Regions from separate parts of the Deinococcus actinosclerus genome, predicted to be linked through region 1. Evidence: riboswitches for the same ligand, from Rfam matches in the RefSeq annotation. Region 1 holds a riboswitch; the other holds the start of a gene.
What was found. A riboswitch is a leader RNA that binds a small molecule or an ion and turns the genes downstream of it on or off. The one in region 1 is predicted to bind thiamine pyrophosphate.
Positions count from the first base shown of each region.

Region 2: another riboswitch for thiamine pyrophosphate. It lies ahead of thiC (phosphomethylpyrimidine synthase ThiC); the one in region 1 lies ahead of AUC44_RS05070 (thiamine ABC transporter substrate-binding protein).

Region 1 is NZ_CP013910.1:1,047,031-1,051,838, reverse strand. It holds gene AUC44_RS05090 (MDR family MFS transporter) at 1-603, opposite strand, end outside; gene AUC44_RS05085 (MarR family winged helix-turn-helix transcriptional regulator) at 600-1,085, opposite strand; gene AUC44_RS05080 (NUDIX domain-containing protein) at 1,193-1,654, opposite strand; gene AUC44_RS05075 (NUDIX domain-containing protein) at 1,651-2,097, opposite strand; TPP riboswitch at 2,184-2,281, shown strand; gene AUC44_RS05070 (thiamine ABC transporter substrate-binding protein) at 2,333-3,367, shown strand; gene AUC44_RS05065 (ABC transporter permease) at 3,670-4,808, shown strand, end outside.
Region 2 is NZ_CP013910.1:228,742-233,549, reverse strand. It holds gene AUC44_RS01125 (thiazole synthase) at 1-20, opposite strand, end outside; gene thiS (sulfur carrier protein ThiS) at 135-347, opposite strand; gene thiE (thiamine phosphate synthase) at 344-973, opposite strand; gene thiC (phosphomethylpyrimidine synthase ThiC) at 970-2,844, opposite strand; TPP riboswitch at 3,030-3,142, opposite strand; gene AUC44_RS01105 (hypothetical protein) at 3,246-4,760, shown strand.

The DNA of each region.
Region 1 (4,808 bases):
GCGAGCGCCGGGGGCGGGCAGGCGGAAGTAGCGCCAGATGAAGTACGCGGCGAGCAGCGCGAAGGGCAGGTTCACGAAGAACACGCTGCGCCAGCCCAGATGATCGGTCAGGAACCCGCCCACGAGCGGCCCGACGACCGAGCTGACGCCCCACACGGCGCCGGTGTAGCCCTGGTAGCGGCCGCGCTCGATGGGCGTGAACAGGTCGGCGATGGCGGTGAAGCTCATGGCCATCAGGGTGCCGCCGCCGATGCCCTGGAGGGCCCGCAGGAAGATCAGCTGCTCCATGTTCTGCACGAAGCCCAGCAGGACGCTGCCCAGCGTGAACACGGCGATGCCGAGCAGCATCAGGGGGCGGCGGCCGTAGCGGTCGCTGACGGTACCCACGATGGGCAGGGTGATGGTGGTCGCCAGCGAGTACGCGGTGAACGCCCAGGCGTACAGGTGGAAGCCGCCCAGGTCGCTGATGACGCGGGGCATGGCGCTGCCGACGACGGTGAGGTTGAGGCTGGACAGGAACAGCACGGTCAGGATACCGACGAACGCGAGGAGCTTCTCGCGCGACGGGGCCGGACTGGCCGGGGTGGGTGCGGGGGTGGTCATGCGGGGTCTCCGGGGGTGGGGCAGGGGGCGTGCAGGGCGGTGTCCAGGGCGGCCAGCGCGGCCAGGGCGGCCTGCACGCGCTCGGGGGGCAGGTGGCCGAAGTGCGCGTGGACGATGTCCTGCGCGACGGCGCGGGTGAGGGCGCGGGTGGCCTGGCCGTCCTGGGTGAGTTCTAGGCGCTGCACCCTGAGGTCGCTGGGGTCGGTGACGCGGCGCACCAGGCCCGCCTGGACGAGCTTGGTGACCATGCGGGTCACGGTGGGCGCGGGAAGGTTCTGTGCCTGCGCCACGGCGCCGGGCGTGTCGGCGCCGTCCATGACGGTCGCCAGCACGAGCAGCTCCTTGGTGTTCAGGCCCAGCGCGGTTTCCAGCGGCTCGTCGAGGACGTGGTGCACGCGCCGGGACAGCCGCAGGATCAGCCGGACGAGGCCGTACAGGTCGTCCATGACTGCGGTGGGGGTGAGGGTAGGACTTCCGTTCATTTCAGATGGAAGTATTTCAAATGGAAGGAGTTGCCGCCAGTGGAGAAGTGTTCATCCAGCAGGAACACCACAGGTCACACTTCAGGGGGCGACCGCGCTGACGGGCCTCAGCGGCCAGCCAGCGGCACACCCCTCAGGGCCGCCCAGCCGTCCAGCATCTCCGAGAGGCGCACCCCGCCGCGCAGGTGCGCGTCCAGCACGCCCGGCAGCCACGGCAGGGCGTCCCCCGGCAGGGCGTGCGGGTCGAACCACCCGACCTCCGAGGTCTTCTCCAGCGGTGTGGGCTCGCCCGCCCAGTCGCGGATCAGGAAGAACACGTCCAGGCCCCCCACGCCGTCCAGGTCGTAGCGGCAGGCACCCAGGCAGGTCAGGGCCGCCGGGTTCACGCGCAGGCCCACCTCCTCCAGCGCCTCGCGGGCCGCCGCCTGCGCCAGCGTCTCCCCCGCCTCCACGTGCCCGCCCGGCAGGCCCCACAGGCCATCGGCGTACGACGACCCGGAGCGGCGGCCCAGCAGCACCCGCCCCGCGTCGTCCTGCACGATCAGCCACGCCACCAGATGGAACGTCACGCGATCACCCGCGCCTCGCGCACGTCGCGCAGCTGCTCGGTCAGGCGCGCCCCGCGCCGCAGGTGGGCGTCCAGCAGCGGCGCGATCCACGGCAGGGCGTCCGGCGGCAGCGCGTCGGGGGCAAACCACGCGACCTCGGAGGTCTTGTGGAGCGGCTGCGGCTCGCCCTCCCAGGCAAGCGTGCGGAACAGGAAGTCCGTGCCCTGCGCGCCGTCCACCTCGTAGCGGCGCACGCCCAGCAGGGACAGCCCGGCCGGGTCGAGGCTCAGCCCCGTCTCCTCCCACACCTCGCGCGCGGCCGCCTCGGGCAGGCCCTCGCCACGCTCCACGCCACCGCCCGGCAGGCCCCACAGGCCATGCCCGTACGCCGAGCCGTCCCGGCGCCCCAGCAGCACCCGGCCCCCCTCATCCTGCACGACCACCCACACGAGCAGATTCCGCATGGCCCAGGGTGGCACGCGCCGCGTGCGGCAACCGCAACCGGTGACGCAGGACACTCCCCGCGCGGCGGCCTGCGCTATCCTGCCGGGTGCGTCACCGGGGGTGCCTGCCAAAGGGCGGGCTGAGACTTACCCCAGGAACCTGATCCGGGTCATTCCGGCGGAGGGAGCGTGACCGGCCGCCCACACCCGTGGTGACGGCCCACCGCTTCCCCTCGTGACGCGAGGGGACTTTCTTATGCGCAACACACTGATCCTGCTGACCGCACTCGCCGCCGCTGGCGCCGCCAGTGCCCAGACCACCCTGACCGTCATCACGCACGATTCGTTCGACGTGGACAAGAAACTCATCGCCGCGTTCGAGACGCAGAACAAAGCGAAGGTGCGCTTCATCAAGGGCGGCGACGCCGGGGAACTCCTGAACCGCCTGATCCTCACCCGCCGCGCCCCCATCGCCGACGTGGTGTACGGCCTGGACAACAGCCTGCTGCCCCGCGCCCGGCAGGCCGGCATCCTCCAGCCGTACAAGAGCCCCCTTCTCTCCCGCGTGCCCGCCGCGTACCGCCTGGGCGACGACGGCCTGCTGAACACCGTGGACTACGGCTTCGTGGCCCTGAACTACGACCGCGCGTGGTTCGAGAAGAACGGCGTGGCGCTCCCCAGGAGTCTCGACGACCTGAAGACCCCCGCCTACGCCAAGCTCACGGTCGTGCAGAGCCCCGCCACGAGCAGCCCCGGCCTCGCGTTCCTGCTCGCCACCGTCAACCACTACGGCGAGACCGGCGCGTGGCAGTGGTGGCGCGCCGCCCGGCAGGGGGGCATGAAAGTCACGCGCGGCTGGAGCGACGCGTACTACAAGGACTTCACCCGCAACGGCGGCAAGTACCCCATCGTCCTGTCCTACGCCAGCAGCCCCGCCGCCGAGGTCTTCTACGCCGACGGCTTCAACCCCGCTAAACTTCCCGCGCAGGCCCCCACCGCCAACCTCTTCCTGCCCGGCAGCACCTACACCCAGCTCGAAGGCGTGGGCATCCTGAAAGGCACCAAGCAGGCTGCCCTCGCCCGGAAATTCGTGGACTTCATGCTGGGCGCGCCCGTCCAGGCCGATATTCCCACCCGCATGTGGATCTACCCCGCCGTGAAAGGCACCACCATGAACCCCGTGTTCACCTTCGCGCAGGAACCCCAGCCCACCACCGTGAAAGCCGAGGTCGCCGCCAACCCCCAGCGCCTTGTGGACGCCTGGGTCACGCAGGTCCTCAGAGCCCGGTGAGGGCGCGGCAAAATCAACCACTCTGCCCAAGCTGAACAAGTAGAACCTGCCGACATGCACCGAGACACCCTGCCCCTCTACCGTCCTGGCCCACGAGCCGTCGTGCGCGCAGCGCGCGGGCCTTCGGCGGTACCGGACTCGCAGAGCTGCGGAGCAGAGGATGGCGTCGAGGCCGGACACGTCACCGCCCAACTCCGACACGCTGCGTCAGTCAAATCTCTTGCCCAGTGCAACGGAAGCCCACTCGTGCCCCCTGGCGATGGGGGCTGGGGGGTAGGGCAGCCCGCCGCAGGCGCCCCCCTATGACGTCCCCGAAACTCCAGGGTTGGCTCCTCGCCCTGCCCGGCCTGATCTTCGTGGCGCTGTGCCTCGTCCTGCCGCTGGCCAGAACGCTGCGGGAGGGGGGCGTGACCCTGGACGTGTGGCGTGACCCGTACTTCCAGGGTCGCCTTGCCTGGACCTTGACGCAGGCGGGCGTGACGGCGGGCGTGGCGGCGCTGATCGGCGTGCCGCTGGCGTTCCTGCTGTCGCGCTTCGAGGTACGCGGAAAATCGCTGTTCCTGCGGCTGCTGCTGTTGCCGTTCGTGACGCCGACGCTGGTGGCGGTGCTGGGCCTGAGTGCGCTGCTGGGTCCGCAGGGGTGGGTGACGCGCCTGACGGGGGTAGACCTGAGTGACACGCCGACGCTGCTGGTGCTGGGGAACCTGTTCTTCAACGTGCCGGTGCTGGTGCGCCTGAGTTACGCGGGGTTCGCGCGGGTGCCGGGGAACGTGGTGGGCGCGGCGCGGTCGCTGGGCGCGCCCTGGTGGCGGGCGGCGCTGGGCGTGGCGCTCCCGCTGGCGCTGCCGGGGGTGCTGGCGGGAGTGGTGCTGGTGTTCCTGTACTCGGCGTTGAGTTTCGGCCTGCCGCTGGCGCTGGGTGGGGAGCGGTTCGCGACGCTGGAGGTGGAGATCTACACCCTGACGGCCCTGCAACTGCGCCTGTCGGAGGCGAGTGCCCTGATCGTGGGGCAGCTTGGGTTCACGCTGCTGGCGACCTGGGCGTACGTGGCACTGTCGCGCGGTGGGGTGGGCGTGCCGTTGGGGGGCCTGCCGCGCGCGCGGGGCGGGGCGCGGGCGGCGCTGCTGCTCTTGGGTGGCGTGGTGGCGCTCGTGTGTTTCGCGCCGCTGGTGGCGGTGGCGCTGCGGGGCGTGCTGGGCGCGTCGGGATTCACGCTGGGGTACTGGCAGGGCGTCCTGGCGGACGAATCGACGCCGCTGCTCGTGTGGAACACGCTGCGCTTCGGGCTGATGGCCCTGGCCGGCGCCACCCTGCTGGGCGGCCTGTACGCGCTGGGCGCGTGGCGGGCCGGGTCGCGGGCGCTGGATCTGGTCTCGCTGCTGCCGCTGATGGTCTCCCCTGTCAGCCTCGCGGTCGGGTACCTGCTGGCGTACCCGGTGCT
Region 2 (4,808 bases), 820 kb from region 1:
GTGTGCGGATGCTGCTTCATGACGAACCTCCGGTGAATGGACGCGCAGGTTCTCCATTCCGCAGAACCCGCACCTGTTCCTGCTCGCTCCGCTCGGGGGCAGAGGGTCTGACGACCCACGCTGCCCCGGAACTGTCAGCCCCCCCCGATAACGCGGACGATCTCGATGACATCTCCGGCCTCCAGGGTGCGGTGCGGCGCGCGGGCGCCGGGGTACACGTCGTCGTTCACGCCCACCGCCACGCGCGAGGGGTTCACGTTCAGGTCACGCAGCAGGGCGTGCAGGGTCAGGCCGGGCGTGAGGGGCCGCGCCTCGCCGTTCACGGTCAGGGTGGCGGGGCCGGTCACGCGGGCACCCCCCGCAGCGCCCCCAGCAGGTCAGAGGCCGCCTGCGCGGGGTCGCGGGCGTCCAGCACGGCGCGCACGACCGCCACGCGGGTCGCCCCGGCGGTCAGCACCTCGTGGACGTTCGAGGTGTCGATCCCACCGATGGCGTACCAGGGCAGCGGGGGCTTCAGCGCGGCCACGGCGCGCACGTAGGCCAGTCCGGCGGGCGCGCGGCCCGGTTTGGTGGGCGTGGCGTGCACCGGCCCGGCGGCGATGTACGCAGGGGCCTCGGCCAGCGCGGCATGCGCCTGCGCGGGCGCGTGCGTGCTCAGGCCCAGGCGTAGCCCCGGCGCGAGCCTGCGTGCCCAGGCGGGCGGCAGGTCCCCCTGCCCCAGGTGCACCCCGTCCGCGCCGCACGCGGCGGCCACGTCCACGCGGTCGTTGATGAAGAAGGGCACGCCGCGCGGGCGGGCCAGCGCCGCCACCCGCTCGCCCAGCGCGATGTACGCCCCTGCCTCCCAGTCCTTGCAGCGCAGTTGCAGCGTGTCCACCCCACCGTCCAGCGCAGCCTCAAGGCGCGCCAGGAACTCGGGTTCCGGTTGCCCGGCGCGGGGCGTGGCGACGAGGTACAGGCAGCCGAGGTTCACGCCTCCCCCTCGGGCGCCTGTTCCTGGCGCGGCACGTACACCTCGCCGCCCAGCGCGCGGAACTCGCGGGCCTTCTCCTCCAGTCCGGCCAGCACGTCGGGGGCGCGCAGGTCGTGACTGAGTTTCATGGAGCAGAAGTGCGGGCCGCACATCGAGCAGAAGTGCGCGGTCTTCGCCGCGTCGGCGGGCAGCGTCTCGTCGTGCAGCGCGCGGGCCTTCAGGGGGTCCAGGGACAGGTTGAACTGGTCCTCCCAGCGGAACTCGAACCGGGCTTTACTGAGGGCGTTGTCGCGGGCCTGCGCGCCGGGGTGGCCCTTGGCGAGGTCCGCGGCGTGCGCGGCAATGCGGTACGCGATCACGCCGTCGCGCACGTCCTGCCGGTCCGGGAGGCCCAGGTGCTCCTTGGGCGTGACGTAGCAGAGCATGGCGGTGCCGTACCACGCGATCTGAGCCGCGCCAATCGCGGACGTGATGTGGTCGTAGCCGGGCGCGATGTCGGTCGTGAGTGGCCCCAGCGTGTAGAAAGGCGCCTCCTGGCACACGTCGAGCTGGCGGGTCATGTTCTCGCGGATGAGCTGCATGGGCACGTGGCCGGGGCCCTCGATCATGGTCTGCACGCCGTGGTCCCACGCGACGCGGGTGAGTTCGCCCAGCGTGTCCAGCTCCGCGAACTGCGCGGCGTCGTTCGCGTCCTCGATGCTGCCGGGGCGCAGGCCGTCCCCGAGACTGAAGGTGATGTCGTACGCGGCGAGGATCTCGCAGATGTCCGCGAAGTGCGTATGCAGGAAGTTCTCGCGGTGGTGCGCGAGGCACCACTTGGCGAGGATGCTCCCGCCGCGCGACACGATCCCGGTGCGCCGCCGCGCGGTCAGCGGCAGGTGCGCCAGCCGCACCCCCGCGTGGACGGTCATGTAGTCCACGCCCTGCTCGGCCTGCTCGATCAGCGTGTCGCGGTACACGGCCCAGGTGAGGTCCTCGGCCACGCCCCCGACCTTCTCCAGCGCCTGATAGATCGGCACGGTGCCGACCGGCACGGCGCTGCCGCGCACGATCCACTCGCGGGTGGGGTGGATGTGCCGCCCGGTCGAGAGATCCATGATCGTGTCCGCGCCCCAGCGGGTCGCCCAGATCATCTTCCCGACCTCCTCCTCGATGGAGCTGGTCACGATGCTGGTGCCGAGGTTCGCGTTGATCTTCACGCGGAAGTTCCGCCCGATCACGGTGGGTTCCAGTTCCGGGTGGTTGATGTTCGCGGGGATCACCGCGCGGCCCCGCGCGACCTCCGCCCGGACGAATTCCGGCGTGATCTCGCGCGGGATGGCGGCCCCGAACCCCTGCCCGGTGTGCTGGTGGGTCAGGTCGAAATCCGGGTCCTGCCGCAGCGCCTCGCGCAGGGCGACGAATTCCATCTCCGGGGTGATCTCGCCGCGGCGCGCCGCCTGCAGCTGCGTGATCCCCGCACCGGGGCGGGCGCGGCGGGGGCGGGGCACGCGCGGGAACGGCAGCGGGCCGCTGACGTCCAGCGCGGGGTGGTGCCGCTCCTGCGCCAGTGCCAGCCGGGTGTCCCCGGCCAGCCAGGGCCGCGCGTGGCCCAGCCCGGCGCGCAGGTCCACGCTCAGGCGGGCGTCCGTGTACGGCCCGCTGGTGTCCGGCACGAGGACCGCCGGGTTCGGGACCGTGCGGGTCAGGTCGCCCACGCGCTCCAGGGTCGGCGACTGCCGGATGCGCCGCGCGGGCACCCGCACCCCTGCATGAATGGTGCCGGTCAGGTACACCTTCTCGCTGTTCGGGAACGGCGCGGTCAGCTCCGGGTCGAGGATCGTCAGGGCTTCGGTCGCGGGGTCGGTCGGGGGTGGGGTCAGGGTGGTCATGAACACTCCAGAGAAATGGGAACAGGACGGGGCCGCCGGGCACCCATGCGGGCGTCCGGATGTGGGGGCTGCCGTCAGCCGGGCAGCCCGTCAGGGCAGATCAGGTCGGGGCCTTTCAGGTCAGTGGATTCGCAACAACAAAACGCCCCCCTCACGCGTCGGAGGGGGGCGAAACACGACAACTGCTTCGGCACCCGTCACGCTCCCTCCGCTGGTGTGAACCAGATCAGGTTCCTAGGGTTGAACACGGTGTTCTCTCAGCCGACGCCCTTGACGGTCGGCACCCCTGGTGACTGTGCGGCGAGTGTACACCCCGCCGCCCGGGCGTGGAAGCCGGGGTGGTTTCACACGTCCAGACCGGGGAAGATGAGGGCGCACGCTCTCACGTTCCGGAGGTTTCCATGAACCGCGCCCTGCTGCTCCTGTTCCTGCCCACCCTGCTGCTGAGTGCGCCTGCCCGCGCGCAGGCGGCCCAGACCACCAAGACGACCCTGAGCACCTGCGGGGCGTACACCGTGAAGACCGTGGAGAACGGCTTCGACGACCCGCCGGACCGCGTGACCCTGTCGCGGGCGGGCGTGACGTACGCGACCGTCTCGGACACGATGGTCAGTGTGGACTGGTGCCGGGACGTGACGGGGGACGGCGTGCCGGAGGTGCTGCTGGCGGGCTTCTCGGGCGGCGCGCACTGCTGCTTCACGCATCACCTGTACTCGCTGACCTCGCCGCCCCGCAAGCTCCTGACGGCGTTCAGCGCGCACAGCGACACGCTGGAGGCGCGGCAGCTGGACGGGCGGGGGCCGCTGGAACTGGTCGGGTCGGACTGGCGCTTCGCGTACGGGTACGGCATGAGTTTCGCGGAGAGTGCGCCGCTGCCGGTGGTGTACTCGCTGCTGCCCACGCCGGGCGGCGCGCGGTTCGTGGAGAACACGCGGGCCTTTCCGGGGTTCATGCAGACCTTCGCCGCGCGCATGAACAGCGGCGACGTGTTCAGTGGGGGCGTGCTGGTGGCGTACGCCACGCGGGTGCTCACGCAGGGCGCGGCCGCTGCGGACGCGTGGGCGCAGGGGCAGCCGCAGCCGTGCCGGGCGTGGCTGGCGAACTACGGCCCGGATGTGGGGCAGGACCTGTCGGATGTCGGCATGTGGGACTGGCCCACGCGGGCCGGGGTGAACGCGGACGCGGGGCGGGGCGGGATCGGCGGGGCGTTCCTCACGCCGGGCACGCGGGCGTACCTGGCGCAGGTGATCGGCACGGACGCGGCGACGCTGCGCCTGTACCGCGCGCAGGGGACCGAGGTGGTGGCGGGGCCCGTCCTGCTGTCGGTGCCGGTGACCCGTGACGGGTACGGCGAGCCGGTCGTGCCGGTGTGGCCCCAGGTGACGGTGCGCCGCGCGTCGGGCCGGGACGACGCGCTGCTGCGGGATACGCGCAGCGGCAGCGTGCGCTACCTGCCGGTGCGCGTGTCGGCGCAGGGCATGGCGGAACTGAAGGACGACGCGCTGGGCGTCACCGCGCGCCTGCTGGGGGACCTGAGCGCCGTGGCGGAGCACGTGGCAGCGCAGTTCCGGGACGTGAAACGCACGCCCGAGCAGCAGGCCGAGGTGAAGCGGCGCGTGCAGGCGGCCGTGAGCCGCGCGCAGCCATGGCTGGCAGGCTGGAAGGGCCAGGAGCCGTTCGCGCTGGAGCGGCTGGGGAACTTCACGTTCAGCTCCGTGCGGCTGCTGACGGACACGCCCACGCGGGCGCAGGCGGTCATGACGACCACGGTGGGCTTCACGGACACGAAGACGGACAGCGAGTACGTGAACGGCGAGCGCTTCACGATGATCGTGAACCTCGCGCGCGGCGCGCAGGGCTGGGCCGTGACGGACTGGACGCTGGTGCCCCGCACGGGCGAACTGACCGAGGAGTGAGACGGACTCCGGTTGAATGGCCTGCAAAGCCGTTCATACGGAATGAAA